2 linked regions of the Euzebya rosea genome follow. The protein of the gene in region 1 interacts with the protein of each later gene in a pairwise test. Links are inferred from orthologs where the notes say so. Each region holds a gene or a part of one and is shown on either strand. Other genes may lie near its edges. The genes, in order: CUC05_RS20130 and mobA.

Region 1 (13,453 bases):
TGAACGCCGAGGTCAGCACGGCCCGGAGCTGGCGGTCCAGGCCACCGATCAGGCGCCCGCCGCCTTCTCCTCCGACGATGACGAGGGTGCCGGTGGGGCGCAGGGCGTGTCGCAGGTCGCGCAGTCGGCGGTTGCCGCCGGTGTCGATGATGACGTCGTAGCGGTCTGCCTCGGCCAACGGGTCGGCGACGCGGTGGTCGATGACCTGATCGGCACCGAGGTCGCGGACGAGGTCCAGCTTGCCGGTGCTGGCGGTGCCGGTGACGTGGGCGTCGTGGGCACGGGCGACCTGCACCGCGTAGCTGCCGACGCCGCCGCTGGCGCCGAGCACCAGCACGCGGTCGCCGGCCTGGACGTGGCCGTGGTCCTCGACGGCCTGCAGGGCGGTCGAGCCGGACACGGCGAGGGCGCCGGCGGCCAGCATGTCGACGCCCCGCGGGACAGCGGCGACGCGGTCCTGGTCGATCGCGACGAGGTCGGCCCACGTGCCCTGCCCGACGCCGAAGACCGCGTCGCCCTCGGTGAAGCGGGTCACGTCGCGACCGACGGCCTCGACGATGCCTGCGACGTCCATGCCGGGGATGGGGTGGCGCGGCTTGCGAAGCCCGAACGCCAGTCGGGTCGGGTAGGGCAGTCCCGTCATCAGGTGCCACATACCTCTGTCCACGCCGGCGGCATGGACCCTGACGAGGACGTCAGTGGCCCCGATGTCGGGGGTCGGGACGTCCTCGAGTGTGAGGACGTCGGCGGTGCCGTAGGTGTGCTGGGTGATCGCGCGCATGGTGATCGTCTCCTCTTCTCGGTGTGCGGATGTATCGGTGGTGCGGGGTCAACCGGCGACCGCGACGGGTCGCACCGCGGCCGGGGACTGTCGGATTCCACGGCGGAACAGGCGGGCGGCGAAGGCGGGCTCGACGACCATGGCGATGAGGTAGAGGGGATCGATGGCCGTGTTGAACGAGGGGGCGAACAGGGCGGCGAAGGACCCGAGCAGGTAGACCGCACCCGTGGCGGCCATGCCGATCGCGAGCCACGGCGGGACGAGGTGGTGGTCGGCCAGCAGCTTGGCCAGTGCCAGGCACGAGACCCCGAAGGCGATCAGCCCGATGTCGTATCCGAGGGCGTGTGCCTCCACCGCCTGCAGCGCTTGGGCCGCGGCGGCGGACGAGCCGGTGCTCACGGCGTCCCGGGCCAGGCCGAGCGCGGGTGCGAGGGTCAGCATGTTGGCGGCGAGGATCCCGGCCTGGATCAGGCGGGCTCCGGTGGCAATTCGGGCGAGCCGGCGGTCGTGGGGCTTCAGCAGTCGGTACAGGCCCAGGCCGACGATCACATCGAGGGCGATCATGACCACGTCGGCGCCGATGCCGGTGACGAACAGGCCGGGTGAGCCTGCGATGTTCGCGGCGGTTGCCGTCGGATCCCCGGCGACGACCAGCTGTCCACGGACGACGAACTCGGCGAAGATGCCGGTGAAGACGATCCCGAAGTAGGCGACCCCGACAAGGCGGGACAGCGACGTCGGACGGGGGGTGGGGATGGTGGTGGCAGCCATCTCTGGCTCCTCTCGGAATGGGTGTGCGGGGACGTCGTTGACGCTACGGAGCACCCCGGACGGCGGTCTTGACCGTTCCGGCCACCCGCTTGACCGTCCCGGACACCCGGATGGTGGGCGTGGTAGAACCCCCCGGTGGGCTCGGTCGGCACCCCCGTGATCCGCCGGATCGTCCAGGTCGGGCGTGGCCCGGAGCGACCAGAGGACCTGTTGGCCAGCGTGGGGATCCACGCCGATGCGCCCGTGTCGTCGTGGGCCGGCGAGTCAGTCGACGCCGAGGCCTACTACGGGCTGATCGAGCGCGTGGCAGGTGCCGAGGACCACGCGCTGCCCTTCCGCTACGCCGAGGCCCTGCAGGCCGACGACTTCGGCGCGCTGGGGCTGGCGATGAAGACGGCGCAGACACTCGGCGCCACCCTTCAGCGGCTGATGCGCTACATCCTGGTGCTGTCCGACACGCTGGAGTACGCCCTCGTCGACGAGCCGGGCGGCCAGCGCTTCGAGCTCAACGGGCGTCCCCACCACCGGCGTGGGGCAGCCCTGGCCAACGAGTGCGCGCTGGCCGCGGTGGTCTCGATGCTCCGACAGGCCGCAGGTGCGCACGTGCGACCCGACGCGGTGTCCTTCCGGCACCCGAGGCCCCCGACCGTCGCGCCGCATCAGGCCTTCTTCGGGTGTGACGTGGCTTTCGACGCAGCCCACGACGCGATCCACCTCTCCGCCGCGGTGATCGCCCAGCAGCCGCGGCTGGCGGATGCCGGACTCTCGGCCTACCTGCTGGCCCGGCTGGACGAACTGCGGGCCCGGGCGGCCGACCGTTCACTGGTGTCCCAGGTGCGGGGAGCGGTGGCCGATGCGCTGCCCGACGGGCAACCGAGCAAGACGTGGGTGGCGCGACGGCTGGGGATGAGCGAACGGACCCTCCACCGCCGGCTGGCCGATGAGGGCGCGTCGTTCCAGGCGATCGCCACGCAGGTTCGGCGCGAGGCCGCCGAGGCGCTGTTGGTCACGACCGACCACCCCCTCGCCGACGTGGCCTTCCTGACGGGCTTCGCCGACCAGAGCGCGTTCACCCGGGCGTTCAAGCGCTGGACCGGCCTGACCCCGACCGCCTACCGCGTGGCGGGTGCACGGACCGCAGACCGCTGATCCGAGCCGCGGACCTGGCGTTGTGAAGCCACATCGGCCACGCGGGGCGTAGGGTCGGCCCGTGCTCGAGCGAACCCGCCGGCTGTGGCAGATCCAGGATCGGCTCGTCGGTGATCGGCGTGGGCTGTTCGGCGCAGTCGCCGATGCGGTGGACGCGCGCACCGTGCTGTACCCGGGGTCCTACGTCGACATCGCCCCGTCGTTCGTGTGGCCGTCGGTGACCTACGTCGACGTCGACCGGCGGGCGAACCAGTTCTTCGCCGACGCGGCCGGTGTCGAGGAGCTGCTCGTCGAGAACGGGGTTGTCCCCGGCAGCCACACGGTGCGCTTCCTCCACGCCGACTACACCGACGACCTCGATGTGGCCGACGGCTCCGTCGACCTGCTCGTCTCGCTGTACGCCGGCTTCGTCTCCGAGCACTGCACGCGGTACCTGAGACCCGGCGGGGTGCTGCTCGTCAACTCCAGCCACGGTGACGCCGCGATGGCCTCCCTCGACCCGCGGCTACGCCTTGGAGGTGTGGTTGCCTCGCGCTCCGGTGCCTACTCGGTCCGCACCGACACCCTGGACAGCTACCTGGTACCCAAGCGCGATGTGGACATCACCCCCGAGCTGCTCCACGAGACGGGACGTGGTGTCGCCTACACCAGGTCGCCGTTCGCCTACCTGTTCGAGCGCGGGAGCTGAGCCAGTTTTGCCCCGACGGTTGGGGAACCTCGGACTCGAAACCGCGTCGGAGTGGCTTCATGAAGGACATGGGACGGGCGATCGCCGACCCGGCGCTGCGGCGCACGTTCCTGACCGATGTGCGTGCGTGTCGGCGGCTGCGGCAGCTCGGGCGAACCGACGCGGTCGGGGGTCAGACGGTGCTGGGTGGGCCGAGCATCAGCCAGCCGATGACCCCGACGGCCGATGCGGCAAGGCAGTAGTAGGCGAACCCGGTCAGTCGCTCGCGGGAGACCAGGCGCACGAGGAACCGGATGGCCAGGTACCCCGACACGAACGCGGCGAGCATGCCGCCCGCGAGCTCGGCCAGGGCTTCTCCGCCGTCGGCCAGGTCGGGCAGGCTCAGGATCGTGGCCCCGACCAGCGCCGGGATGGCCAGCAGGAACGAGAAGCGGGTCGCCGCCTCGCGGGTCAGCCCAGCGAAGACGCCGCCGGTGATGGTCGAGCCGGCGCGGCTGATCCCCGGCAGCACTGCCAGGCACTGGGCGAACCCGGCGGTCATCGCGTGCCGCAACGTGATGCCGGACAGGTCGGTACCAGTCGGGTCGCTGGCGTCCTCGCCCAACGGCAGGCCGACCGGCGCCTCGGTGAGGTCCAGCACCTGGCCCTTCCCCTCGCGCCAGCTGCCGGTCCATGCACGCTGGGTGGACTCCGTGGCGCCGGGGCCGGCCGGTACCGGGGCGAGCTCGTCGACGACCAGCCCGCTGGCCCGGACACGACGGCTGCGGATGGCCTCGGCGGTCAGCAGCAGCGTGGCGGTGACCAGCAGCAGGAGCGAGGCCACCAACGGGGATCCGAACGCATCCTCGATCGGGCCGGCGAGGGCCAGGCCGACGACGGCCACGGGGACGCTCGCGGGGACCAGCAGCAGGCCCACACGCCGGTACACCTCGCCCATGGGGCTCCGGTCCAGCCGGAGCAGTCCACGCACGATGGCCGACAGCTCACCGCGGAAGTAGACCAGCACCGCGCCGAGCGTGCCGACGTGCAGCATCACGTCGAACGCCAGGCTGTGCTTCTCCCAGCCCATGAGGTAGGGCACCAGCACCAGATGGCCGGAGCTGGAGACGGGGATGAACTCGGTCAGCCCCTGGACGATGCCGAGGATCACGGCCTCGAGCCACGCAGGAATCATCGGCTGCATGGTACGGGGCGACGTTGGTGGCCCCGCCGTGTCCGGATGCCCACGTCCCGCCGTCAACGGATCGCAAAAGCGTCCTGCGTTTCTGTCCGGACCCCGTGGTCAGCCTGTCGGGTCGCCTGTCATGGTCGATGGCGACACCGCCGAACGGCTCCGACGGGGGACCGAGGGCGGGCGCATGTTCACGCACCGACTGGGGAGGCCCTGATGTCCGAATCCAACCACCCACTGCGACTTCGGCTGATCCTGATGCTGACGGCCGGCGTCCTGCTGGCCATGGCGCCCATGGGGGTACACGCGGCCACCGCGGTGTTCGTCAACGAGCTGCACTACGACAACGCCGGCGTGGACGTCAACGAGTTCGTGGAGGTGGCCGGACCAGCCGGCACCGACCTCACGGGATGGACCGTCGCCCTGTACGACGGCAAGCGGGGGCAACGGGATGTCTACGACACGATCGTCCTCGGCGGCACCATCGACGACGAGGGGTCGGGGTACGGCGCACTGGCCTTCCCCGCGACGTTCATCGACAACGGCGGTCCCGACGGGCTTGCCCTCATCGGACCGGGCGGGGAGGTCGTGCAGTTCCTCTCCTACGAGGGGTCGTTCTTCGCCGACACCGGGCCCGCCGCAGGACTGCAGAGCGTCGACATCGGCATCCAGGAGTCCAACGACACCCAGAGCCACGAGTCGCTCCAGCTGACGGGTGTCGGATCGACCTACGAGGACTTCACGTGGACAGGCCCCACGGACGCCTCGCCGGGCAGCCTGAACGCGGGGCAGACCTTCCCCGAGCCCGAACCCGAGCCCGATCCGACTCCGACGACGTGCCAGGGCCTGCCGATCACCATCCTCGGCACGCCGGGCGACGACGTGCTGGTCGGCACGAACGGTGACGACGTCATCCACGGGTGGGGCGGTAACGACGAGATCGACGGTGGCAACGGCGAGGACGTCATCTGCGGCGGGGACGGCGACGACACCCTCGACGGGGGCAACGGCAAGGACGATCTCGACGGCGGGGACGGCGAGGACAGCCTCGACGGGGGCAACGGCAAGGACGACCTGGACGGCGGCGACGGCGACGACGCGCTGGACGGGGGGAGGGGCAAGGACACCGCCGACGGGGGTGCCGGCACGGACACGTGCACGGACGTCGAGACCGCCGCGTCCTGCGAGGCGTGAACCCCCGACCGGTCCCGGTCGTCGCGACGGACCCGACGACGACCGGGACGTCGGTCAGTCAGCGATCGTGTCGGGCCCGCCAGGGGGGACGAGCGTGAGGAGCAGCTGACCGCTGCCCATCACCGCGGTCGCCGCCCCGACGTCCCGGGCCGGCATCGCGACGAGGGCAGTCGCTCGGCTGCCGTCGCCGTCGACGGCCAGGACCCGCAGCCCCTCGGCCAGCAGCTCGGGAGGCCCCCGCGACCGGTCGACGGCCCACACGTCCACGACCGCCCCGGCCTCGATGCCCCACGTCGCCTGGACGGGGATGGGCAGCAGTCGCTCGCCCGGGGCCAGGGCCGCGGCGGGGCCGACCGAGGAGATGTGCGCGTGCGTGAGCACCGCCCCCTCGAGCAGGGGAAGGGTCAGCGACAGGCCCGGACGCACGTCGGTGACCGGGGCCGGCGGCACGGCGACGGGGGGCAGGCGGACCTGTCGCAGGGCGCCGGCCACGTCCTCGCCTGCGGGCACCGTCCGGACGGCCTGCCACACCTCCACGCCGGCACCACCCCAGCGCGCCGCCAACCCGTCGCGGTAGGCGCTGCACTGGCCGGTCAGGGCGATCCCCAGCAGGACCCATCCCATCAGCCGTGCGCGCGGGGGCAGGCGGGCCCATCCCTCGGCCAACCGATCGAGGCGGCGGGGGAGGGGCGGTGGGGGGCCGTAGAGGAAGCCGGATCGCAGCGGCACGCCACCACCCTCTCCCGAACCGCGACACACCCGGGCACGAAATCGCGCCCGGGTGTGGACAACTGGCCCTACCGGTCGGTGCTCGCCCGCTCGGCGTTGGCCCTGATCGCGTCGCGGAACCACGCGGCCAGCCCCTCGGCGTGCGTGTCGTAGGTCGCCGTGAAGCGCGGGTCGGCGACGTACATGTCGCCGAGGTTGACGTGCATCTCGTGGGAGCAGTCGTAGAACTGCCCGATCGCGAGACGTGCCTGTTCAGCGAGGTCCATCGCGCGATCGCTGTCGGGGGCGGCCCCTGCCGTGAACGCCTCGGCGAGACGGCCGACGAAGGCCTCGTTCTCGGCGGCGATCCGGTCGAAGTCGGCCTTGCCCATGTGCGTGGTGCGCTCGCGTGACTGCCGGTAGGCATCGGTGTCGCCCCATCGTTCCTCGACTTCGTCCTCGTACTGGCTGTGGTCGAAGGCCACGAACATCTCCTCCTCGTCGGTCCGGTGTCCACCCTCGAGCTCGGCGAGGGTCTGGTCGACGGCCTTGAGGATCTGCCCCAGGTCGTCGTGTCGTCGGACCAGCTCGGCCCGTTGTTCGCGCAGCGCCTCGACCCGGTCGTAGTCGGGGTCGTCGAGCGCGGCGGCGATGTCGGTCAGCGTGAATCCCAGCTCGCGCCAGAACATGATCTGCTGCAGGCGCAGCAGGTCGTCGTGGTCGTAGAGCCGGTAACCCGCCTCGGTCCTGGCACGTGGCACCAGCAGGCGGATCTCGTCGTAGTGGTGCAGTGTGCGCACCGTGACACCGGCGAGCTCTGCCAGCTCCTTCACCGTCCGCATCACCGCTCCTCTCCGTGGTGGACGACGGGTCGGTCGACCCGTGTGACACCACCGTGGCGCCTCACGTCACGTGAGGGTCAACCCCCTCGACGAGATTTCTCCGGACGATCAGAGGTGCGCGTCGCGCAACGCGTGCAGGGCGGGACGATCCGGCGAGCGCGGCAGCGCGGGGATGATCGCGAACAGCAGCCGACGGAGGTTCTCGGTGTTGGCGCGGAAGACCTCCAGCACCGAGGCCGAGGTGACGGCCGGGACGTCGGGATCGTCCTCGAGGCCGGCGTCGAAGTCGGTCACGAGGGAGATGTTGAGCGCGGCCATCTCCAGCTCACGGGCCAGCGGGGCCTCGGGGTACTGGGTCATGCCGACGATGTCCCAGCCCTGGGCGGAGAACCAGCGGGACTCGGCCCTGGAGGAGAACCGGGGGCCCTGGATGACCACCAGGGTGCCGTCACCGTGGACCTCGATGCCCAACGACCGCGCGGCGTCGAGCGCCACCCCGCGCATCTCGGCGTCGTAGGGCTCGGCGAAGGACACGTGGGTGACCTCGGGCCCGTCGTGGAAGGTGTCGATTCGTCCACGGGTGCGGTCGACCAACTGGTCGGCCAGCACGAACGACCCGGGGACGATGTCCTTTCGCAGGCTGCCGACCGCACACGGCAGGATCACGTCGGTCGCCCCGAGGTGCTTCATCGCCCACAGGTTGGCGCGGTAGTCGATGCGGTGCGGCGGGATCGTGTGGCCCACGCCGTGGCGCGGCATGAACCCGACGGCGCAGCCCTCGACCTCGGCCACCGTCACCGGTGCCGACGGTGGGCCGTACGGCGTCTCGACCACGACCTCGCGGGCGTCGTCGAGCAGCGAGTACAGGCCCGAGCCACCGAACACGGCGACGTCGATGGTGACCTCGTCGTGGCGTGGGACGTCCACGACGTCAGTCCGAGCTGGAGCTGGAGCTGGAGGAGCTGGACGCCGTGCTGCTGGACGAGGAGCTGTCCTTGGAGGAGCTGCTGTCGCCCTTGGACGACGAGTCGGACGATCCGCTGCTGGCGGTGCCCGTGGTGCTCGACGTCGAGCCGCTGCCGCGCGTGTCGGTCACGTAGTACCCGGAACCCTTGAACACGATCCCGGCGGCGCTGAACACCTTGCGGACGGGCTCGCCGCACTCGATGCACTCGGTCAGCGCATCGTCGGAGAAGGACTGCTTGACCTCGAACCGGTGGTCGTTGGTCAGGCACACGTAGTCGTAGGTTGGCATGGTGGTGAAGGTCTCGAAGGGGTCGACGGCCGCTCAACGGTACACGGCGGCCTCGGTGACGACCGCATCGACAGGGGCGTCGTGGGGGTCGGCGGCCACACGCTCGACCAGCTGCACCTCGAGGCAGATCCCGAGGCGCCACGCTGCGACCGTCCTCGGCAGCAGGCGGTCGTAGAAGCCGCCGCCCCAGCCGATCCGGCCCCCCCTGCGGTCGAAGCAGACCCCCGGCACGAGCACGGTGGCGGCAGCCCCGGGATCGAGGGTCGGCAGGTCCTCGCGCGGTTCCCGGATGCCGTAGGCCCCGACGACCAGGTCGGCGCCCAAATCGGCCACCAGGTGCAGGTCGAGGCGTCCGGGCCCGACGACCCGGGGCAGCGCGAGCGGACGGGCGGCGGCGAGCCAGCCCTCCATGACGGCGTCGACGGACACTTCGTCGCCGGTGGCGGCGTAGGCGACGAGCGGCCCGGGCCGTGAGGTGATCAGCTGGTCGATCCGGGCGCCGATCGTCGTCGCTGCCCGCGCCCGCTGGTCGGCGGGGACGGCTGCACGACGTTCCTTCGCGGCCAGCCGCTGCTCGATCTTGTGTTGCCCCGCGTCCACCGACATCCGTCGTAGCATGCCAGCGGCAACCCCGGTCCGTTGTCCTCCAGCTCTCGGAAAGCGAAGGTCACCCACAGTGCGTGCACGCAAGGCCGTCATTCCCGCCGCGGGCCTCGGTACGAGGTTCCTGCCGGCCACGAAGGCCCAGCCGAAGGAGATGCTCCCGCTGGTGGACAAGCCGGCGATCCAGTACGTCGTCGAGGAGGCCGTCCGTGCCGGACTGGACGACATCCTCATGGTCACCGGACGTGGCAAGCGTGCCCTCGAGGATCACTTCGACCAGGCGGTCGAGCTGGAACGACAGCTCGCCGCCACCGGCAAGGAGGACCTGCTGGCCGCCGTCCAGGCCGTCACGCAGCTGGCGCTGGTCCACTACGTGCGCCAGGGCAAGCCGCTGGGGCTGGGGCATGCGGTCGGCTGTGCCCGGTACCACGTCGGCGACGAACCCTTCGCGGTGCTGCTGGGCGACGACCTGCTGGGTGAGGAGGAGCGGCTGCTGTCACAGATGGTCGATGTCTGCGACGAAACGGGCCGGTCGGTCATCGCCGTCATGGAGTTCGGCGACGAGGAGCTGTCCAAGTACGGCGTCGTGGCCGCCGAACCCGATCCCGACAACGAGGGCGTCTACCGGGTCACCGACCTGGTGGAGAAGCCGGGCAAGGCCAACGCCCCCTCCAACCTGTGCATCATCGGTCGGTACGTCCTGACCCCCGACATCTTCGACCACATCGGGGCGACGAAGCCCGGTCGGGGTGGCGAGATCCAGCTGACCGACGCCATGCGTGCCCAGGCGCAGGACGAGCCCATCAGGGCCATCAAGTTCGACGGTATCCGCTACGACGTCGGCGCCAAGCCCGACTACCTCCGCGCCACCGTCGAGCTGGCCGCCAAGCGCGAGGACCTGGGGCCGGAGTTCATCGGGTTCCTGCGCGAGTTCCTCGCCGGTCTCGACCAGTAGTGGGGCACCGACACCACGTCGATCCCGCCGAGCTGGAGCCGCTGGGGGACTACCGTCGACGGGTCCTCTCGGGCCTGTCGCCGCTGACGCCGATACAGACGGCGCTCTCGGAGGCCCACGGCTCGGTCCTGGCCGAGGATGTCACCGCCCCCGGCGACATCCCGCCGTTCGCCAACTCCGCCATGGACGGATACGCGGTGGCCGCGGCCACCGTCACCGCCGGTGAGCCGCTGCGGGTCGTGGGCGAGATCGCCGCCGGTGCTGCCGAGCGACCGTCGCCGGGCCCCGGACAGGCCGTCCGCATCATGACCGGTGCGCCGCTGCCTGCGGGTGTCGATGCGATCGTGCCGGTCGAGCTCGTCGACGAGCACGGGCACGAGGTCGTGCTGCACGTCGCGCCGACCGCCGGCGAGAACGTGCGCGATGCCGGCGAGAGCGTGCGCGCCGGCGAGACCGTCCTGACCGCCGGCCGGCCCCTCGGTGCGGCGGAGATCGGCATGCTGGCCGCCATGGGCGTGGGCCGGGTGCTGGTGCATCCGCGGCCCCGCGTGGCGGTGCTGGCGACCGGCGACGAACTGATCGAACCGGGCAAGCCGCTTCGTCCCGGCCAGATCCACGAGTCCAACTCCTACCTGCTGGCCGCGCAGGTGGTCGAGGCGGGCGCCATCGCGTTCCGCCAGCCCATCGCCGTCGACGACCGTGCCAGCCTGAAGCGGGCGTTCCGAGGTGCGCTTGCGCAGGCCGACCTGCTGGTCACGAGCGGCGGGGTCAGCGCAGGCCGCTACGACCTGTCCAAGCAGGTCCTCGCCGACATGGGTGACGTGTCGTTCAGCAAGGTCGGGATGCAGCCCGGCATGCCGCAGGCCTTCGGGACCATCGACGGCGTCCCCGTGTTCGGGCTGCCCGGCAACCCCGTGTCGACCGCCGTCAGCTTCGAGGTCCACGTCCGGCCGGCGATCCGTCGGCTGCAGGGACGGCAGGACCTCAACCGTCCCCGCCTGACTGCCCGGCTTGCCGAGGGGGTTCGCAGTCCCGAGCACAAGGTGTCGTTCCTGCGGGTCACGCTCGAACGTGCCGCCGACGGATGGACCGCGAGCACCACCGGTGCGCAGGGCAGCGGCATCCTCCGGTCGATGGTCCTGGCCGACGGGCTCGCCGAGGTCCCCGCCGACCGCACGTCGCTGGATGCCGGTGAGCAGGTCGTCGTCCACCTGCTGAAGGAGATGGCATGAGCGAACCACGCTTGACCCACCTCGACGAGGCCGGCCACGCCCGCATGGTCGACGTCGGCGACAAGGACACGACCCGCCGGGTGGCAGTGGCCTCCGCCGCCCTTCGGCTGCGCCCGGAGACGGCCCGCATGCTGGTCGAGGGACGGCTGCCCAAGGGCGACGCCATCGCCACCGCCCGGATCGCCGGGATCATGGCGGCCAAGCGCACCCCTGACCTGATCCCGCTGTGCCACGTCGTGTCGCTGTCGGGGGTCGAGGTCGAGGTGGACGTCGACGTCGAGGCGGGGCGCTGCAGCATCACGGCCACCGCCACGGCCGCTGACCGCACCGGGGTGGAGATGGAGGCCCTCGTGGCAGCCTCGACCACGGCCTTGACCCTCTACGACATGACCAAGGCCGTCGAGCGCGGCGCGGTCGTCGAGCACGTCCAGCTGGAGTCCAAGACCGGCGGCGTCCGCGGCGACTGGCACCGGGGTGAGGACTCGTGAGCACGTCCGCACCGGAGGCCCGGGTCGTCCGGGCGCGCATCGTGACGGTGTCCACCCGCGCCAGCGCCGGGGTGTACGACGACACCGCCGGACCCGCAGTCGAGGCAGTGCTGGTGGAGGCCGGTATCACCGTCCTCGGCACGACCGTCGTCCCCGACGGCCGCGAGGGGGTGTCCCGGGCCATCATCGACGCCTGCCGCGACGCCGACGTGGTCATCACCAACGGTGGCACCGGGATGCATCCCAAGGACACCACGCCCGAGGCCACCCGCGACGTCATCGACCGGGAGGTCCCCGGCCTGGCCGAGGCCATCCGCGCCACGTCGCTGGCGATCACCCCCATGGCCATGCTGTCCCGCGGCATCGCCGGCATCCGCGACCGCACCCTCGTCGTCAACGTGCCCGGGTCCCCCAAGGGGGCACGTGAGTCCGTCGAGGTCGTCGTCGGTGTGCTGGGCCATGCGGTGGATCAGCTTGCAGCGGGCGACCATTGACTACCATCCGTTCCGAAGATCGTTGTTCGCCTTCGGACGAACGGACGATGGTGTCCGCCTTGACAGTCCGGCAGCCTGTTGGTCTGCCCGGTCACCTCCTTCCCATCCAGTGATCGAGTAACCCCCCACATGGCCCTCATCACCAAGTCCACAACCGGTCGCCAGCTCATGGTGCTCGACGACGCCGAGACGATCGCTCGTCAGGCACGCCGTCGTGCTGCCCTCCAGCGTCGCCGTCAGGACGCGGTTCGTGTCGCCGTCGTGGCGGCGGTCGTGCTGTCGACGATGGCCCTGATCATCGGTGTGTCCCTGCAGACCGTGGTGCTGGTCTTCGCCGGCCTGTTCGTCGCCGGCGTGATCGGGTTCCACCAGCTGCAGGAGTGGCAGGCCACCCGTCGCCGCCACCACGTGCGTGCGCAGGTCGGCCAGGGCATCGGGACGCCGCGCCCCAAGGGTGGGTTCTCCACCACGCGGCACCGTTCGGGCGCGCCCGTCTGGGTCGACCGCCGCGCCGCCTGAGGATGGGCTACGCCGACCACCTCCCCGAGGTGGGAGCGCTGGCCCATGGCCGGCTCGAAGCACGGCACGAGGCCCGCGAGGCTGCGCTGACGGCGTCGCGCGCGTCGATCCGTGCCAGCGCCAACGCCATCCGTGCGGCCCACCGTGGCGAGAACGACGTGGCCCGCGAGGGAGTCGGCGAGGCGGCCGCGCACCTGCGGGTGGCCATCGACGCCACCGACGGCCTGCCGATGATCCGCTGGGCGGGCTTCGTGCACGACGCGGAGAAGGAGTACGCCGAGGCGTCCTGCACCCTGGCGGTCCTCAGCGGCGGTGACCTGCCGGGCCCCGATGACCTGGGCGTGGACGTGACCGCGTGGCTCAACGGGGTCGCCGAGACCGTCGGCGAGCTGCGCCGGTACCTGCTCGACCAGCTGCGCCACGGCCGCATGGAACGCTGCGAGGACCTGCTGGCCACGATGGACGACATCTACTCGATGCTGGTCACGATCGACTTCCCCGACGGCATCACCAGCGGCCTGCGCCGTTCCACCGACGTGGCGCGTTCCATCCTCGAACGGACCCGCGGCGACTTCACCACCGCCCACCTCCAGGAACGGCTGC
Region 2 (16,670 bases), on another replicon or contig:
GCTCGGTCGATTCGGGACCGGGTCTCGTGACCGGGTGGCCGAGCAGTGGCATGCGGAAAGGTCCGGTCCCCCCGGGCAGACTGCAGCGGCGTGTCACGTCCGGGGTCGAGCGCCTTCACCACCCGCGATGCGCTGCTGCTGTTGCTGCTGGCGCTGTTCTGGGGCAACTCCTTCCTGTTCGTGAAGCTGGCTGTCGACGCGATCCCGCCGACGTGGATCGTCGCCGGCAGGTTGACCATCGGCAGCCTGCTGGTCGCCGCGATCGTCCTGGCCAGGGCGCGGTGGCGAGGCGACCGTGACCTGGGGCTGCCGCGCGGCCGACGCACCCTGCTCGCCCTGCTGCTCATCGGCAGCGTCGGCAGCGGGCTGCCCTGGGCGCTGCAGGCCTGGGCCCAGCAGTTCCTCGACTCGGGCCTGACGGCGGTCCTCAACTCCACCACACCGGCTGCGACCCTGGCGCTGGCCGTGGCCGCCGGACAGGAACGGCTGTACCTCTCGCGGGTCCTCGGCCTGCTGATCGCCATCGCGGGGACGGTCGTCATCGTCGGCGGCGAGGTCCAGGCCGGCGGCCCCGTCCCGGCCCTGCTCGCCGCGGTCGGCTCGACCGTCGGCTACGGCTTCGGCACGGTCGTGACCCGCGCCGCCGTCTCGGGCCGGTACCGCCCCCTGCCGGCGACGGCGGTGCAGCTGGCGATGGGTGCCGGCGTCCTGACGATGGTGGCCCTTGGGACCTCCGGCCCGCCCCCACCCGCATGGGACCTGCCGCTGGTGCCCGTGCTGGCCCTCAGCGCCCTCGGCCTGCTCGGCACCGGGCTGGCCTTCCTCATCTACTTCACGCTGATCGAACGCGTGGGTGCGACCAACGCCTCCATGGTCACCTACATCGTGCCGGTCGTCGGCCTGATCTCCGGAGCGCTGGTCCGCGGCGAGCGGTTCGGCCCGAACGTGCTGGTCGGCGCGATCGTGCTGATCGGCGGGGTCTGGCTGGCGCAGCGAACCGACACGAGGGCCGTGGCCGAGCAGGGCTCGAGCACCGTGATCGAACCGTCACTCTCGCCGGGCCCCTGATCCGTTAGCGTGAGGCCCCATGTGGGACCTGCTCGGACATGCGGCCATCGTCATCGCCCAGGCCGGCGGTGGTGGGAACTTCGGCGGTGGCAGCAGCGGCGGCGGCTTCAGCGGCGGCGGGGGGTCCAGCTTCGGTGGCGGGTCCAGCTTCGGCGGGGGCAGCGGCGGGGGCGGCGACCTGTCCCCGACGACGGTCATCGTCTTCCTCGTGATCTGGGGCGTCTTCGCCCTGATCGGCAGCGCGACGAAGAAGCAGCAGTCGCAGAAGGTGACCCGGACGATCCGGCAGGGCCGCAAGGTGCAGGAGGAGATGCTGCGACAGCGGGCCCTGGCCGCCATCGTCCAGCGCGACCCGGGGTTCGACGAGCACCGCTTCCTCAACGACGTCGCCCGTGGCTTCATCACCACCCAGTACGCATGGTCCGAGCAGGACCTGACCCCCAGCCGACCGTTCGTCTCCGACGGTGTCCACGAGCGGTTCGGGCTGTACATCGACATGCAGAAGGTCGAGGGCATCCGCAACCGGATGAAGGACGTGGTCGTCACCGACGCCCGGACCGTGGCGATCACCTCCGACACCCACTACGACACCATCCACGTCAGGTTCACGGCGCGGGCGATCAGCTACAACGAGAGCCTGACCACCGGGCGACGGGTGTCGGGCAACTCAGACTCCTCCCCCATCACCTTCACCGAGATCTGGTCGTTCTCCCGCCGTCCGGGGGTGCGCACCCGTCAGGGTGCCGGACTGCTGCAGGGGTCGTGCCCCAACTGCGGGGAGGTCCTGCACATCGCCGACCGCGCGCAGTGCACGGCCTGCCGGGCGATCGTCAACTCCGGTGAGTACGACTGGGTGCTGTCGGAGATCACCCAGGACGAGGAGTGGATCGTGCCGCCCGCCCGCCACGACGTCCCGGGATGGGCCGAGCTTGCCGGCCGCGACCCCGGCCTGAACGTGCAGCACCTCGAGGACCGCGCTTCGGTCGTCTACTGGCGATCGATGATGGCGATCTACCACGACGACCTGGACCTGGCGCGGCCGATCCTGCAGCCCGACGCCGTCGACGTCCCGCAGCTCTGGCGCGCGTCCACCGGGTCGTTCTGGTCCAACCCGGCCGTCGGATCGGTCGAGGTCAAGGGCGCCCTGCCCGCCGGACCCGGTGAGGCGTTCGACCGGGTCCAGGTCCAGGTCCGGTGGTCGGGCATCCAGTCGACCGGCGACCGGACCAAGCCGCGCGAGCTGACGCCACAGCGCATCTACACCCACGTGCTGGTCCTCAAGCGCAAGGTCGGGGTGACCAGCAACCTGGCCCACACCTTCACCTCCTTCTCGTGCACCAACTGCGCCGGGCCGCTCGACGTCGGCAAGGCCAGCGAATGCCGCTTCTGCGGCACACCGATCAACGACGGCTCGACCGACTGGGTGCTGGAGGACGTGCAGCCGTTCTCGGCGATGCGGGCCTTCGTCCAGGAGCAGGCGCAGGACCGTCGGACGGTCGCCGCCGGCGGGCACGAACGCCTGGAGACCGACCGCTTCCTCAACGAACCCGACCTGCTGGTCGCCGTGGCGCGCATGTCGATGAGCGACGGCGTCCTGCACGACCGCGAACGCCAGATGTTGATCCACCTCGCGCAGAGCCGAGGGGTCGGGCCGCAGCGGCTGGAGCAGATCATCAACACCTCGATGGACCAGTCGCAGCCGGTGGCCCTCCCGAAGGGCCAGGAGCAGGCCCAGGCGTTCATGGTCCAGCTGATCCGCGCCGCCCTCATCGACGGGATGATCAGCCGCGAGGAGCGCAAGCTCCTCGTCGGCGTGGGCGCGCAGGTCGGCTGGACCGCCCGGGAGATCAGCCGGTCGATCAAGGCCACCCGCAAGGACCTCTACGGCGAGGCCAAGGACGTCATCGCCCGGGCCGAGCACATGCCGCCCCCGCCCAACCCCGGGCAGCATCCCACGGGGCCCGGGCAGCCACCCCCGCTCCCGCCCGCCTGACCCGTCGGGTCACTCGACGAGCGACGCGACCCAGCGGTCGACCATCGGCTGGAGCACCGCCAGCGGGACGGCCCCCTCGCCGAGGATGGTGTCGTGGAAACCGGACAGGTCGAACCGGTCGCCCAACTGCTCGGTGGCCTGCGCGCGCAGCCGGACGATCTCCAGCCGGCCGAGCATGTAGCTGCATGCCTGGCCCGGGTAGGCGATGTAGCGGTCGACCTCGCTGACGATCAGCTCCGGTGACAGCGGGGCATGGGCGGTGAACCACTCGATGGCCTGCTGGCGTGACCAGCCGTGGTGGTGCAGGCCGGTGTCCAGCACCAGCCGGCAGGCCCGCATCGTGTCGGTGGCCAGCATGCCGAGCCGGTCCAGGTCCCCGGAGTACCACCCCAGCTCGTCGGCGAGGCGCTCGGTGTACAGGCCCCAGCCCTCGCCGTAGCCCGACAGGAACGTCCCGATGCGCCGGAAGGCCGGCAGGTCGAGCTCGGCCTGCAGCCCGAGCTGGGTGTGGTGGCCGGGCGCCGCCTCGTGGAACGCGGTTGCCTCGGCCTCGTAGCGGTGCAGCCGCGGGTCGACGGTGTTGACCCAGTAGATGCCGTGCGGGCGCGACGGCGTCGGCGGGTCGTAGAAGGCCGCGCCCGCCCCGGTCTCGTCCTCGGGGACGGGCTTGACGATGCAGGGCGTGGTCGGCAGCCGCCCGAAGACGGCACGCGCGGCCTCGGCCGCCCGGTCGCAGATCGCCTGGGCGTGCGGCACGATCTCGGCGGGGTCGGCGTAGTCCAGCGACGGGTCGTTCAGCAGCCGCTCGCTGATCGCCGCGGGGTCCGACAGCCCCATCAGCCGCTGCCCCACCTCCGCGATCTCCTCCTGCAGCGCGGACACGATCTCGAGTCCCTGGTCGTGGATCGCGGCCGGGTCCGGACGGTCGAGCGTGGTGAAGTGCGACAACATCGCGCCGTACACCTCGGCCCCGTCGTCGGTCCAGCACAGGCCCGACCGGTCGTCTGGACGCGCGCCGGGGGCGACGTGGCGTTCGAGGCCGTCGGCGTAGCGGTGCAGGGCCGGCACGACGACCTCCCGGTAGGCGTTGGCGGCCTGCGCGCGCACCACCGGATCGCGGTCGGACAACGGCGCGAGCAGGGGGCTCGTCTGGGCAGGCGTGCCGGCCACCCGCCGGACCCGCCGGACGGCCTCGGCGACACCTCGGGCAGTCGGGGTCATGCCGTCGCCGACGGCTCGCCGGTGCTCGGCCAGCGCCCCGTCGAGGTAGGCACCCACGGCGGCCAGACGGTGCACGTGCTCGTGGCCGTGGACGTCGTCGAGGACCTGGGTGCGCCCGAGGTGGTACAGCAGCTCCGCCGACGGCCCGAACGCGAAGTCGTCGACCGACCGGGCCGACCAGCGACCGTCGAGCGCCGCCAGGTCGTCGCCCGTGAGCCGCAGCAGCACGAGCCGCGTGGTCTCCTCCGTCGGGGACAGCCCGGCGGGATCGATCCTCCCGACCCGATGTCGGAGGGCTGCGGTGTCCCGGCGGACCCGGTCGCGTCCCTCGGTGGTCGTGTCCGGCAACCGGTCGCGGTGGACGTCCAGCCCGTAGTAGGTCGCCATCAGCGGGTCCGCCGACATCTGCAGCTGGTGATACGCCTCGGCCAGCTCGGCGAGCGCCGTGGCGTTGTCGCGGGCGGGATCCTCCGGCAGGGCATCGGCAGGTGGGGGCGGGGGAACGGCAGGGGACGGCATGTCGGCGGAGTCTGCCACCCCGCATCGTTCCCACCGTTCCCCCTGTCCCGCCAGCGGTTTGCCACCGTTCCCACGGGCGATCGAACCAACGACCGGGACTAGGCTCCGCGCCGTTGCCGCGTGGGCCCGCTGCCCGCCGCCGGCTCGCCGATCTCGACCGAAGGACCCCGCCATGCCAACCAATCCCGACGCGCTCGTCACCACCGACTGGGTTGCCGACCACGCCGACGACCCCGGTGTCGTCGTCATCGACGTCGACGAGGACATCGAGGCCTACAGCCGCAGCCACATCCCCGGCTCCATCGGCTTCGACTGGAAGGCCGACTTTCAGGACCCGGTCCGCCGGACCTTCCTGGGCCCCGACGGCTTCGCCGCCCTCATGGACGCCAACGGCATCACCAACGACACCCACGTCGTGGTGTACGGCGGCAACAACAACTGGTTCGCCGCCTACGCCTACTGGTACTTCAAGGTCTACGGCCACGAGACCGTCTCGCTGATGGACGGCGGCCGCAAGAAGTGGGAGCTGGAGGGTCGCAAGCTGACCGACGAGACCACCGCGGTGACCGCGACCTCCGGGTACGTCACGCAGGAACCCAACGCCGACATCCGGGCGCGGCGCGAGCAGGTCCTGGCCGAGTTCGTCGGCGCCCCCGACGGCGTGGCCCTCGTGGACGTTCGCTCGCCCGCGGAGTTCTCCGGCGAGACGACCGCCCCGCCGCACCTGCCGCTGGAAGCGGCGATGGTGCCCGGGCACATCCCCGGCGCGACGAACATCCCGTGGGCGACCGCGGTCAACCCCGACACCGGTGAGTTCAGGTCGATCGACCAGCTCAAGGAGATCTACGAGGGCAAGGGCCTGGACGGCAACGACGAGATCGTCGCCTACTGCCGGATCGGCGAGCGGTCGGCCCACTCGTGGTTCGTCCTGCACGAGCTGCTGGGCTACGACCGGGTGCGCAACTACGACGGGTCCTGGACCGAGTACGGCTCCCTCGTGGACGTGCCGGTGGAGAAGGGCTGACACTACCCACCCATGACGCCCGAGGAGTTCGCAAAGTTCGCCCTCGACCGGGGCCGGCTTGCGGTCCTCGGGCTGCTCGCCGTCGGCGCGCAGGACACCGACGCCCTCGTCGAGGCGACCGGACAGGACCGGCGCGCCGTGCTGGAGGCGCTCGGGGTCCTGGCGGTCGAGGGGCTGGTCGCCCGGGACGACGCCGACGGCTGGGTCCTGCAGGAGTCGGGGCTCGTGGCCGTCGCCGAGCAGCTGCACCGACCCCCACCGCCGGCGCCGCGCGTCTTCTTCGGCATGACCACCGAGGAGGGCGAGGTGCTGGCCCGCTACACCACCGGCAACCGGCTCAGCGAGATCCCGTCGAAGCGGTCGCACCGCCTCGTCGTCCTGGAGCGCCTGGCCCTGGAGTTCGACCCCGGCGAGCGGTACGAGGAGCGCCGGGTCAACGGCATGCTCTCGCTGTGGCATCCCGACTACGCCGCCCTGCGGCGGGCCCTGGTCGACGAGGGGTTCATGGACCGGGGCGGCGGCGAGTACTGGCGGGCCGGTGGCCGGGTGACCGGGCTGGACTGACACGTGGTGGTCGCCGCGGTCCTACGATCGCGGCATGGACCACTCCACCGGCAGCTTCATCGCCCGCGGCGGCGTCACCGTCTTCACCCAGACCTGGCGGCCCGAGGCCCCACCCCGTGCGCGGGTGGTGCTGGTGCACGGCTTCGGAGAGCACTCCGGCCGCTACACCCACGTCGCCGAGGCGCTGACGGCCGCCGGATACGTCGTGGCCACCTACGACCAGCGTGGCCACGGTCGCTCGGGCGGGCCGCGCGCGCTCGTCCGCGACATGCCGTCCCTGGCCCACGACCTGTCGTTGTTCCGCGAGGAGCTCGCCGACACCGCCGACGGGGCCCTGCCCCAGGTGCTGCTCGGCCACTCCATGGGCGGCGCGGTGGTGCTGGAGCACCTGGCGGGCGACCACGCGCCGGTCGAGGCCGTCGTGCTGAGCGCCCCCTACGTCCGCAACGCCGCCGAGGTCCCCGGGGTGCTGCGCACCCTCGCACCGATCCTCGGTCGGTTCCTGCCGACGGCACCGACGCAGGGCCTGCCCGCCGAGACGGTCAGCCGCGACCCCGCCGTCGTCCGCGCCTATGAGGACGACCCCCTGGTGTTCCACGGGAAGATCCCCGCGGCCACCGGCGCGACCCTCCTGCAGTTCGAGGACCGCATCATGCGGAGGGTCGGGTCCATCACCGAGCCGACCCTCGTCGTGCACGGCACCGCCGACCAGCTCGCCGACCCGGCCGGGTCCAGGCGGCTGGCCGACGAGCTGGGCGGCCAGGTCGAGCTGAAGCTCTACGAGGGCCTGTACCACGAGGTCTTCAACGAGCCCGAGCAGGAGCGGGTGCTGGCCGACGTGACCGGCTACCTCCTGGCCCGGCTGGGCTGACCACGCCCGGAAGCTCGACTTCGACGAAAAACCTGTCCCAACCGCACCCGGCGACCGCGCTACTGTCGCTGGTGTGACGACGTCAGGGATCGTGCTCGCGGGCGGGCGCTCGGTCCGCATGGGCACCGACAAGGCGCTCCTGCGGTACGAGGGCACACGCCTGGTCGACCGAGCCGTGGCGCACCTCCAGCGGCTCTGCGACGACGTGGTCGTGGCCGCCGGCCCACGGGTGATCCCAGAGCTGCGCGTGCCCCAGGTCCCCGACCGACCGACCGGCACCGGGCCGCTCGGCGGGCTCGCGGCCGGGCTGGCCGAGGCCGAGGGGGACGTGGCGTTCGTGCTCGCGGTGGACCTGCCCGAGCCCGACCTGGACTTCCTCGCCCGGCTGGCGGCGTACTGGCAGGGCGAGGCGGCGATCGTGCCCACGGCCGCCGGGTACCCCCAGCCACTCCACGCCGTGTGGGCGACCTCGTGCGCCCCCGCCCTGTCGTTGCTGGCCGCCAGCGGCACACGGTCGTTGGTCGACGCCGCCCGACAGCTCGACGCCACGATCCTGTGCGAGGCCCAGACGGCCGCGCTGGTCGATCATGACCGCTGGGCGTGGAACCTCAACCGGCCCTCAGACCTCGAGGCCGGCAGCGCGTAGCGTCGCTGCGGCGCGCGCCGGGGCCACGCCGTCCGCGGTCGGCGGGAAGTCGCAGGCCGCCAGCCCGTCGCGCAGCGCGGCGGCGATGACCGCCGGTTCGGCCGGGTCATCATGCAGCTCCAGCAGGGTCAGGCGCTTCCCCGCATCGACGCCGTCGACCAGCCAGAACCGTCGGCCGCGTCCGTCCCACGCGATCCGCGGGTCGGTCCCGGAGTCCCACCAGATGTCGGCGGTCTCGCGAAGCTGCGGCGCATCGAGGCTGCCGGCCGAGGACCCGGTGGAGCTCACCGCGGCGGCAGCAGGGGCAGCGGACGGCGGCCCGTCGGCCGGCGATCGTCAAGGTACGCCTTGAGCTCGGCGTAGACCTTCGGCGAGGTCATCACCGTCAGCTCGCGCTTCATGGACTCGTACACCGGCGTCGACCCGCCGTAGGCCCGGTCGTCGTCGGTGGTGCACCACCAGTCGAAGTCCGCCCCGCCCTCGCCCCAGGCGCCACGGTCGTAGGACGTGATGGTCGTCGTGACCCGCTCCTCGCCGTCGTCGGCGACGTCGGTGACGATCTCGCGCCGCAGCGGCACCAGCCAGCACACCTCCGGCTTGTAGTCCACGAAGTGGGCGTCGCGGTCCATGGCGTAGTGGTGCAGCGCGCAGCCCGCGCCCCGGTGCCATCCCGTGCGGTTGAGGAAGATGCAGGCACCGTCGACCTTGCGGGTGCGTTCGGCGCCGTCGGACTCGGTGGCGACGATCCCCTTCTTCACCGCCCTGTCGTAGTGCTGCATGTACTCCGGCCCCAGCACCTCGACCATCTCGATGGTCCGGTCGCGGTCCTCGTCGTCGACGAAGTGCGCACCGAACCGGCAGCACCCCCGGTCGTCCCCGGGCACGCCGTCGGTGCCGGGACATCCCTGCCCGTAGATGCAGGAGTAGCTCGAGGTCAGGAAGGAGACGTCGAACAGGTACCGCTCGTGCGGTTCGTCGGGGTCGGTCAGGCTGACCCATTCACGGTCGAGCATTGGGCTCGAAAGGCTAGGTGGAGGGGGTGCACACCGCACGGACTCGCACATCGATGCGTGCTGCTTCCACACGTCGGTGGACAATCCGTGGATAATCGGTGTTCATGGACTTCGAGTATGACGGAGCCGACGACCTCGGAGGACGCATCCTGTGGGGCAGGGTGGGCGTCCTCGGCCTCGCGGTGTTGATCTTCTTCCTCTTCGGACGCTGTTCCGCGGGAGGCGGTGTCGACCCCGAGGTCCAGGCGAGCCTGGAGGCCCAGCTCGCCTCCGAACAGGCCACGACCGCCCAGCTGCAGGCCGACATCACGTCGCTGCAGCAGGAGATCGTGACCCTGAACGCCCAGATCGCGTCGGCCGACGGTGGATCGACGATCACCGGCGACGGCACGACGCCCACCGACGGCGCGACCACCGACGGGACGACGGCCACGCCGAACGCCACCGGCGGCCAGATCTACGTGGTCAAGGAGGGCGACACGCTCTCCGCCATCGCCGAGGCGGTGTACGGCGACCCGCTGCAGTTCGGTGCGATCGCCAGCGCCAACGGGATCACCGACACCAATCCGCTGCAGGTCGGGCAGGAGCTGCAGATCCCCGCCAACCCCGACGGCTGATCCAGAGCTGGGTCCACCAGGGCTCGGGTCACACGCGTGAACCGACCGTCGGTGGTGGCACCCGTTCGTCGGCACGCTGGTGCCGAACACGAAGTCGAGTATTCTGCGGCGACCACCGCACCAGCGGTGGTCATCGATTCGACCCTCGCGCAGGGCGACCGGTTGAAGGGGGCACCAGTGCCCGACCGTCGACCCACCCGCGAGATCACAGGTCCAGGCTGCGAGCGTCAGCGCTCGCGAAAGGCAGGAGGTCCGCCATGACGGCAACGCCGTCCGATTCGCCCGAGCCCACCACCGACCAGGAGCCCGCACCGCCGGCACCGGTCACCGACTCGGACGGGGCGACCCCCGCCGAGGCGCCCGCTGAGGCGGCCCCTGTCGAGGCCACGGCCTCCGAGGCCCCCACGACCGAGGCGCCCGCTGCCGACGCCCCAGCTGCCTCGGCCCCCGCTGCCGACGCGCCGGCCGAGGACGCCGCGCCTGCCGAGGACGCCGCGCCCGCCGAGGCGCAGCCCGCTGCGGAGTCGGCGCCTGCCGAGACCCAGGTCGCTGACGAACAGCCCGCAGCCGAGGAGTCCGACGCGCAGGACACCACGGACGCACCGGCAGCCGACGAGGCCCAGGCGTCCGAGGCGGAGGCCCCCACGGGCGAGGCTCCCACGGACGAGGCCACCGCAGGCGAGGCGCAGGCGTCCGGCGACGGTGCCGACGCCAAGCCGGCGGAGAAGAAAAAGAAGAAGAAGAAGCCGACGGGCCCCGACCCCTCGGCGATCGTCAAGCGGATCGGCGCCACCAGCGAGGCGGCGCTGGAGTACGTGGTCAACCCCGACCCCAAGCTCGCCCGCATGGCACGCAAGCACCGCGAAGCCGTGATCTCCGAGATCCCACCGGTCACCGCCGGAGCGCTGCTCGGCCCCGACGCCCTCTGCCGGCATTTCCTCGCCAGCGCCGCCGCAGGCCGCTACCTCGACCTGTTCCACCTCTGGGAGCTCTTCAAGCTGTTCCCCGAGGAGTGCAAGCCGGTCCTGGCCTCGCGCCAGAAGGCGCAGGAGAAGGCCCGCAAGAAGATGCAGACGGCCACGCACCTGGGCCTGCTCGGCTCGGCCGACCGCGTCGCCAGCGACATCGACCGTGCGGCCGGCCTGCCCTGGCGCTGGCTCAAGGAGATCCTCGAGCCGATGGGCCCTGCCATCCGCCAGCGTCCCGTCGTGCTCGCGGCGATGCTCCGCAAGGACCCCAGCTTCGAGGCCAACGTGCCCGAGGACCCCAGCGACCGCTGGCTGGCCGAGGCCGCTGCCCTGCGCGAGTCCGGCAAGGACGTCCCCGAGCCGATCGACACGCTCCTCGGCCGCTTCGCCGACCGCCTGCCGGCAACCCTCGCCACGCTGTCGATGACCCACGACCAGTACCCCGACCGGGTGCCGGCGCTCATCGACCGCGTCGACCTCGGCGCAAACGACATCGCGGCCGTCCTGGCATGGGCGCGTGACCACGGCCACGGCGACCAGCTGGTCGGCCGCATCGCCGAGGACGTCCGCAGCGCCGCGGCGGAGAACCGCGCCGAGGGCCTCGCCCGCTGGAAGTCGTGGACCTCCCGCGGTGTCGAGCTGGAGATGCCCGAGTCCCTCCGCGTCCCGACCCTCGAGGGCCTGGACCTGGGTCGTCCCGAGTCGGCCGACCTCATCAAGGCGCTGGTGGACGACGGTGCGGACCTGGTGCCGCAGGAGATCCTCGACGGCGTGGCCGCCGACAACCGGATGCTGGGCGAGAAGGCCTACGAGGCGTTCGTGTGCGCCGGCTTCACCGACATCCACCTGCCGCTCGTCCTCGAGGGCAACCCGATGGTCCGCCCCGAGACCCGGTGCCCGGCCTGCCAGGCCTGGACCTGGGTGCGCCCGGGCCACGAGTCGCGCTGCCCGCACGACGGGATGCCCCTGGGCAGCAACCCCGAGCAGCAGGCCGCCGAGGCGGTCGAGGCCGTCGACGCTGCCGTGTCGACGATCGACCCGGCCGGCATGCAGGTGGACCCGCCGATGCCCAAGCCGGAGGTCGGGGAACGTCCGTCCGCTCCCCCGCCCCCGTCTGCCCCTGCAGGCGCGGCGACGACCAACGACGCCAGCCCTGCCACCCCCGAGCAGGCACAGCCCGAGCAGGCCCAGCCCGAGCCGGCCCAGCCCGAGCAGGCCCAGCCCGAGCAGGAACAGCCCGAGCAGGCACCGGCACCCGCCGCGCAGCAGCCGGCGGCCCCAGAGGGGTCGTGAGCCAAGAGGAGGTCCGGCCCGTCGACACGACGGTGCCGGACTTTCCCCGTCTCCACGCCCGCACCCAGGGGTTCTCCCTCGGGGTGCCGCGAAGCCTGACGGTCGCCAGCGAGCGGACGCTGTTCCTCCGCGGTGACGGCGACCGTCCCGAGCAGGCCCTGTGGTGCCTCGACGACGACGGTGAGCGACTGCTGGCCGACGCCGCCTCGTTGATGCCGGCGGACCTGCCCGAGGACATCCCTGCCGAGGAACGTGCACGTCGCGAACGGGCACGCGAGCGCGGCAGCGGCATCGTGGCCTACGCCACCGACACCGACGCCGACATCGCCGTCTTCGCCCTGTCCGGCAAGCTGATGGTCTGCGACGTCGCCACCGGCCTCACCGAGCAGCTGGCCGTCGACGGCCCCGTGGTCGACCCGCGCCCGAGCCCCGACGGCGGCATGATCGCCTACGTCGAGGACGAGGCCCTGTGGGTCGTCCGGGCCGACGGCACCAACGCCCCCCGCATGCTGGCCCGCGACAGCTCCCCCGATGTCAGCTGGGGGCTGGCGGAGTTCGTCGCCGGCGAGGAGATGGGCCGCACCCGTGGGTACTGGTGGGCGCCGGACGGCCGCTCGCTGGTCGCCGCGCGGGTCGACACGGGCCCGGTGCACCGCTGGTGGATCGCGGGTCCCGTCGACCCCGACGCCCGCCCCGTCCAGATCCGCTACCCCGCAGCGGGCACGCCCAACGCCGAGGTCACCCTCGCGCTGGTCGACCTCGGCGGCAACCGGATCGACATCGAGTGGGACCGCGAGGCGCTGCCCTACGTCGCCGACGTCGTCTGGACCGCCGCCGGACCGCCCCTGCTCGTCGTCCAGAGCCGTGACCAGCGCCGGGTCGCCGTGCTGTCCGTCGACCCCGGAGACGGCACGACCCAGGTCCTGGTCGACGACGTCGCCGACCCGTGGATCGAGCTCGTCCCCGGCAGTCCCACCCGCACCCCCGACGGTCGGCTGGTCCGCGTCGTCCAGGCCGACGACACCCGACGGATCGCCCTCGGCACCGGCGCGGACCAACAGCTGCTCGGGGACCCGGACCTGATGGTCGCCAGCATCGTGTGCACCAGCGACGACGCGGTCACCGTGACCGCCCACGTGCGTGCCACCCCGTGGTGCACGGTCGTCGCGACGCTGGGCACCGACGGCACGACGACCGTCCTGTCCGACCCCGACGGTGTGGCCGGGGCGACCGGTCGCCCCGATCGCCTGGCGATCGTCCAGCGACGCCTGTCCGACACGACGACGACCGTGACCGTCGACGGGGTCGCGCTCACCTCCAACGCCCAGGAGGCGCCCGAGCTGCCCGTGACCGTCGTCGGCCCGGTCGGCGGTGGCGACACCCCGGCGAGCCTGCTGCTCCACCCCTCCGGCTGGACCCCCGAGGACGGTCCGCTGCCCGTCCTGGTCGACTCCTACGGCGGCCCCCATGCCCGCCGGGTCCTGGCAGCCGGCGCCGCGCACCTGACCCCCGCGTGGTTCGCCGCCAACGGCTTCGCCGTGCTCGTGACCGACGGGCCCGGGGCGCCCGGCCAGTCGGTGTCGTGGGAAGCCGCCATCCACCACGATCTCGCCGGCCCGCCCCTCCAGGGGCAGGTCGACGCCCTGCACCGGGCGTCGCAGGACCATCCCGGACTGCTGGACCTCGATCGGGTCGGCATCCGTGGGTGGTCGTTCGGCGGGTACCTCGCGGCGCTGGCCGTCCTGCGCCGACCGGACGTGTTCCACACCGCCGTCAGCGGCGCACCGGTCACCGACTGGACGCTGTACGACACCCACTACACCGAGCGGTACCTGGGCGTCGACGCGACCGCGGCGCCGTACGCCAGCTCCTCGATCATCGATGATGCCCCGGCGCTCACCCGCCCGCTGCTGCTGATCCACGGGCTGGCCGACGACAACGTCGTCGCGGCCCACACCCTGCGCCTGAGCCGGGCGCTGCTGGAAGCCGGACGGCCCCACGAGGTCCTGCCGCTGTCGGGCGTGACCCACTTCACCCCCAACGAGGCGGTCAACGCCAACCTGACGGCCTTGCAGCTGGCCTTCCTGCAGCGCACGCTTGGCCTCGATGCCCCTTCCTGAGCCGGCCGCCGCTGTCTCCTCGACCTGCGCGGGGTGCGGCGGTGCGCTGGCCGACGAGGCCCGGTTCTGCCCCGCGTGCGGCACGCCACGACAGGCCCCTGCCGGGCCACCTCCGGACGAGCGGCGGCTGGCCACGGTCGTGATCGGCGACCTCGCCGGCTTCACGTCGCTGGCCGAGGCGCTGGACCCCGAACGGGTCAAGCAGCTGGTCGACCGGTTGTTCGGCCGCATCGCGGCTGACGTGACCGCGCACGGGGGCACGGTCGACAAGGTCGTCGGCGACGCGATCGTGGCGCTCTTCGGCGCCCCGGTGGCCCACGAGGACGACCCCGAGCGGGCCGTCCGTGCGGCGCTGGCGATGCAGCGGACCGTGCGCCGGGTCGGCCTGGAGGAGGACGTCGACCTGCGGATGCGGATCGGCGTCAACACCGGTGAGGTGCTGGTCGGCGGCCTCGCCGCCGACGACTCGTGGACCGCGATGGGCGACGCGGTCAACGTGGCGGCCCGGCTGGAGTCCGCGGCGGACCCGGGCGCGGTCCTCGTCGGCGAGCAGACCCACCGGGCGACCCAGCACCGGATCACCTTCCGTCGCCGGGGCCCCCTGGCCGTCCGGGGTCGTCGGGAACCCATCGAGACCTGGGTGGCCCTGCGTCCGATCGGCGACCCGGGAAACGAGCTCGGCCGACGCCGAGGGCCGGTGGTCGGCCGGGAGGCCGAGGAGCGGCTGCTGGACGCGGTCCTCGACGTCGCCGTGGTCCGCCGTCGCGCCCACCTCGTCGAGCTGATCGGCGACGCCGGTGTCGGCAAGCGGATGCTGGCCGACGCCTTCGTCGAGCGGGCCCGACAGCGGCACGACGCGCTGGTCCTGGAGGCCCGTATCCCGCCGTACGGCGAGGCCAGCATGTGGACCCCCGCTGCGGACATGCTCCGCAACGCCGTGGGGCTGGACATCGACCTCGACGACGAGGCGGCGATGACGACGGTGGTGGCCGGTGCGATGGGGATGCGTGCCGACGACCCCGAAGCCGCTCGCATGGCGTCGGCCCTGCACGAGCTGATGGAGATGTCACCGGACGGCGCCGAGCACGTCGAGGCCGCGCGGGCTGCCGCCACCGCCGCGATCGTGACGCTGGTCCGCCACCTCGCCGAACGGCGTCCCATCGTGGCGGTCCTCGCGAACATCCAGTGGGCCGACCAAGCGATCATCGACCTGATGACCGACGTGCTGATGGGCCTGCGTCGCATGCCGGTGATGGCCGTCACCACCAGCCGGGTGGGCGACCCGAACGACCACGTCCCCGACATCTCGGCCTTCACCGACGCCGTGAACGTGACCTGGCTGCGGCTCGGCCCCCTGCAGGACGACGACGCCAGCGCGTTGGCCCGTGAGCTGCTCGGGCCGTCCGCCACCGACGACGCCGTGGCCGCCGCGGTCCGTCGCAGCGGGGGGAACCCGCTGATGCTGGAGGAGATCGCGGCGCTGGCCGGCGAGGGCGGCCAGGCCGACGGCGTCGAGGACATGCCCCTGACCCTGCGGGGGCTGCTGTCGGCACGGCTCGACGTCCTCGAACCCGCCGAACGGCGGATCGTCGAGGACGCCGCGGTCATCGGCTGGACGGGCCCGGTCGACATGCTCCTGGCCGTCGCCGCCGACCGCGGAGAGGCCGGGGCGGCCGCCTTGCTGGAGGCCCTCGTCGACCGCGACCTGTTCGTCATCGAGGGCGACAGCTATCGCTTCAAGACCGATGCCCTCCGCGAGGCCGCCTACCTGCGCCTGCCCAAGCGCGAACGGGTCGAGCGGCACCGCGACATCGGGCGTCGACTGGCACACCCCTCCGGCGGCGGCACGACCCTGCGTCGCCGTGCCCAGCACCTGGCCACGGCCGCGGAGCTCGCCGCATCGATGGGGCCGGTGCCTGCGGACCTGCGCACCGAGGCGGTCGAGGCCCTCGATGCTGCCGCCGAGTGGGCTGGCCAGCGCGACCCCGCGGTCTCCCTCGTCTTCGCCGACCGGGCCATCGCCCTCGACGCCGACGTCCCGTGGACGATCAGGCTCCACCGGGCCCGAGCGCTCTCGGAGCTCGGCCGGATCGACGAGGCGACCGCGGCCGCCGGCGCCATCGTCGACGCCGACCCCTCCCCCGCCGTGACGGCCCTCGCGCTGGTCGTCGTCGGGCAGGGCCTGCAGTCCCGGGGGCACCTCGAGGAGTCCACGCACGCCCTGGAGGAGGCGGTCGCCGCGGCCCGCCGGTCCGAGGACGAACATGCGCTCGCCACGGCCCTGCGCATGCTCGGCATGACGCTGATCTTCCGCGGCATGGAGGATCCGGCCGCCCGCGCCGTCCACGAGGCCGGGCAGGTCCACGAACGCCTCGGCGACGTCGCCGGCATGGCCTGGGCCGAGCAGCACCAGGCCTGGATCGCCTTCAACGCCGGTGACCTGGCCCGTGCCAGCCTGCTGGCCGTGCGTGCCCGCGACCGCTTCGCCGCCGAGGGCAACCGGCTGGGCACGGCGTTCACGGCCGGCTTGCTGGGCTGGATCGACTTCCTCGCCGGCGACCTCGACGGGGCGATGGAGAAGGCCGAGCAGGCGCTGTCCACCGGCCTGCGCCCCGAGACACACGCGTTCGGTGCTGGCCTCGCGGAGGTCCTGCTGGCCGGGGTGCACACGTGGCAGGGGTGCTCGGTGTCCGCTGCCCGCCATGCCACCGAGGCCATCCGGCTGCTGCACCGTATCGGCCACCGCTGGGGGG

The links.
Region 2: the proteins of CUC05_RS20130 (region 1) and mobA interact in binary tests that used the Escherichia coli proteins (3 or more experiments, as listed by UniProt). The link is inferred for Euzebya rosea from one-to-one orthologs.

What each region holds. Positions count from the first base shown.
Region 1 is NZ_PGDQ01000017.1:59,091-72,543, reverse strand. What follows is about bases 9,234-12,232. They hold CUC05_RS20130 (molybdopterin molybdotransferase MoeA), read left to right. Parts: upstream 9,234-10,116; coding sequence 10,117-11,349; downstream 11,350-12,232. Other genes in these bases: CUC05_RS20120 (MogA/MoaB family molybdenum cofactor biosynthesis protein), read left to right, coding at 11,834-12,232; moaC (cyclic pyranopterin monophosphate synthase MoaC), read left to right, coding at 11,346-11,837; galU (UTP--glucose-1-phosphate uridylyltransferase GalU), read left to right, coding at 9,234-10,117. Outside these bases: CUC05_RS20190 (NAD(P)-dependent alcohol dehydrogenase), read right to left, coding at 1-781; CUC05_RS20185 (DUF4386 domain-containing protein), read right to left, coding at 830-1,552; CUC05_RS20180 (AraC family transcriptional regulator ligand-binding domain-containing protein), read left to right, coding at 1,688-2,701; CUC05_RS20175 (class I SAM-dependent methyltransferase), read left to right, coding at 2,763-3,389; CUC05_RS20170 (undecaprenyl-diphosphate phosphatase), read right to left, coding at 3,562-4,563; CUC05_RS20165 (lamin tail domain-containing protein), read left to right, coding at 4,777-5,754; CUC05_RS20160 (CpaB family protein), read right to left, coding at 5,809-6,483; CUC05_RS20155 (MerR family transcriptional regulator), read right to left, coding at 6,552-7,304; CUC05_RS20150 (S-methyl-5'-thioadenosine phosphorylase), read right to left, coding at 7,413-8,231; CUC05_RS20145 (FmdB family zinc ribbon protein), read right to left, coding at 8,236-8,559; CUC05_RS20140 (5-formyltetrahydrofolate cyclo-ligase), read right to left, coding at 8,593-9,165; more of galU, read left to right, coding at 9,176-9,233; more of CUC05_RS20120, read left to right, coding at 12,233-12,331; CUC05_RS20115 (hypothetical protein), read left to right, coding at 12,461-12,850; CUC05_RS20110 (translin family protein), read left to right, coding at 12,853-13,453. UniProt on the Escherichia coli protein: Catalyzes the insertion of molybdate into adenylated molybdopterin with the concomitant release of AMP.
Region 2 is NZ_PGDQ01000003.1:250,495-267,164, reverse strand. What follows is about bases 6,340-9,119. They hold mobA (molybdenum cofactor guanylyltransferase), read left to right. Parts: upstream 6,340-7,333; coding sequence 7,334-7,906; downstream 7,907-9,119. Other genes in these bases: CUC05_RS04135 (LysM peptidoglycan-binding domain-containing protein), read left to right, coding at 9,024-9,119; CUC05_RS04140 (DUF3109 family protein), read right to left, coding at 8,191-8,919; CUC05_RS04145 (hypothetical protein), read right to left, coding at 7,880-8,194; CUC05_RS04155 (alpha/beta hydrolase), read left to right, coding at 6,424-7,260; CUC05_RS04160 (DUF2087 domain-containing protein), read left to right, coding at 6,340-6,389. Also shown: CUC05_RS04185 (DMT family transporter), read left to right, coding at 91-1,068; CUC05_RS04175 (TIM44-like domain-containing protein), read left to right, coding at 1,088-3,061; CUC05_RS04170 (DUF885 domain-containing protein), read right to left, coding at 3,071-4,819; CUC05_RS04165 (sulfurtransferase), read left to right, coding at 4,974-5,825; more of CUC05_RS04160, read left to right, coding at 5,838-6,339; more of CUC05_RS04135, read left to right, coding at 9,120-9,536; CUC05_RS04130 (hypothetical protein), read left to right, coding at 9,794-11,797; CUC05_RS04125 (S9 family peptidase), read left to right, coding at 11,794-13,917; CUC05_RS04120 (adenylate/guanylate cyclase domain-containing protein), read left to right, coding at 13,904-16,670. UniProt on the Escherichia coli protein: Transfers a GMP moiety from GTP to Mo-molybdopterin (Mo-MPT) cofactor (Moco or molybdenum cofactor) to form Mo-molybdopterin guanine dinucleotide (Mo-MGD) cofactor.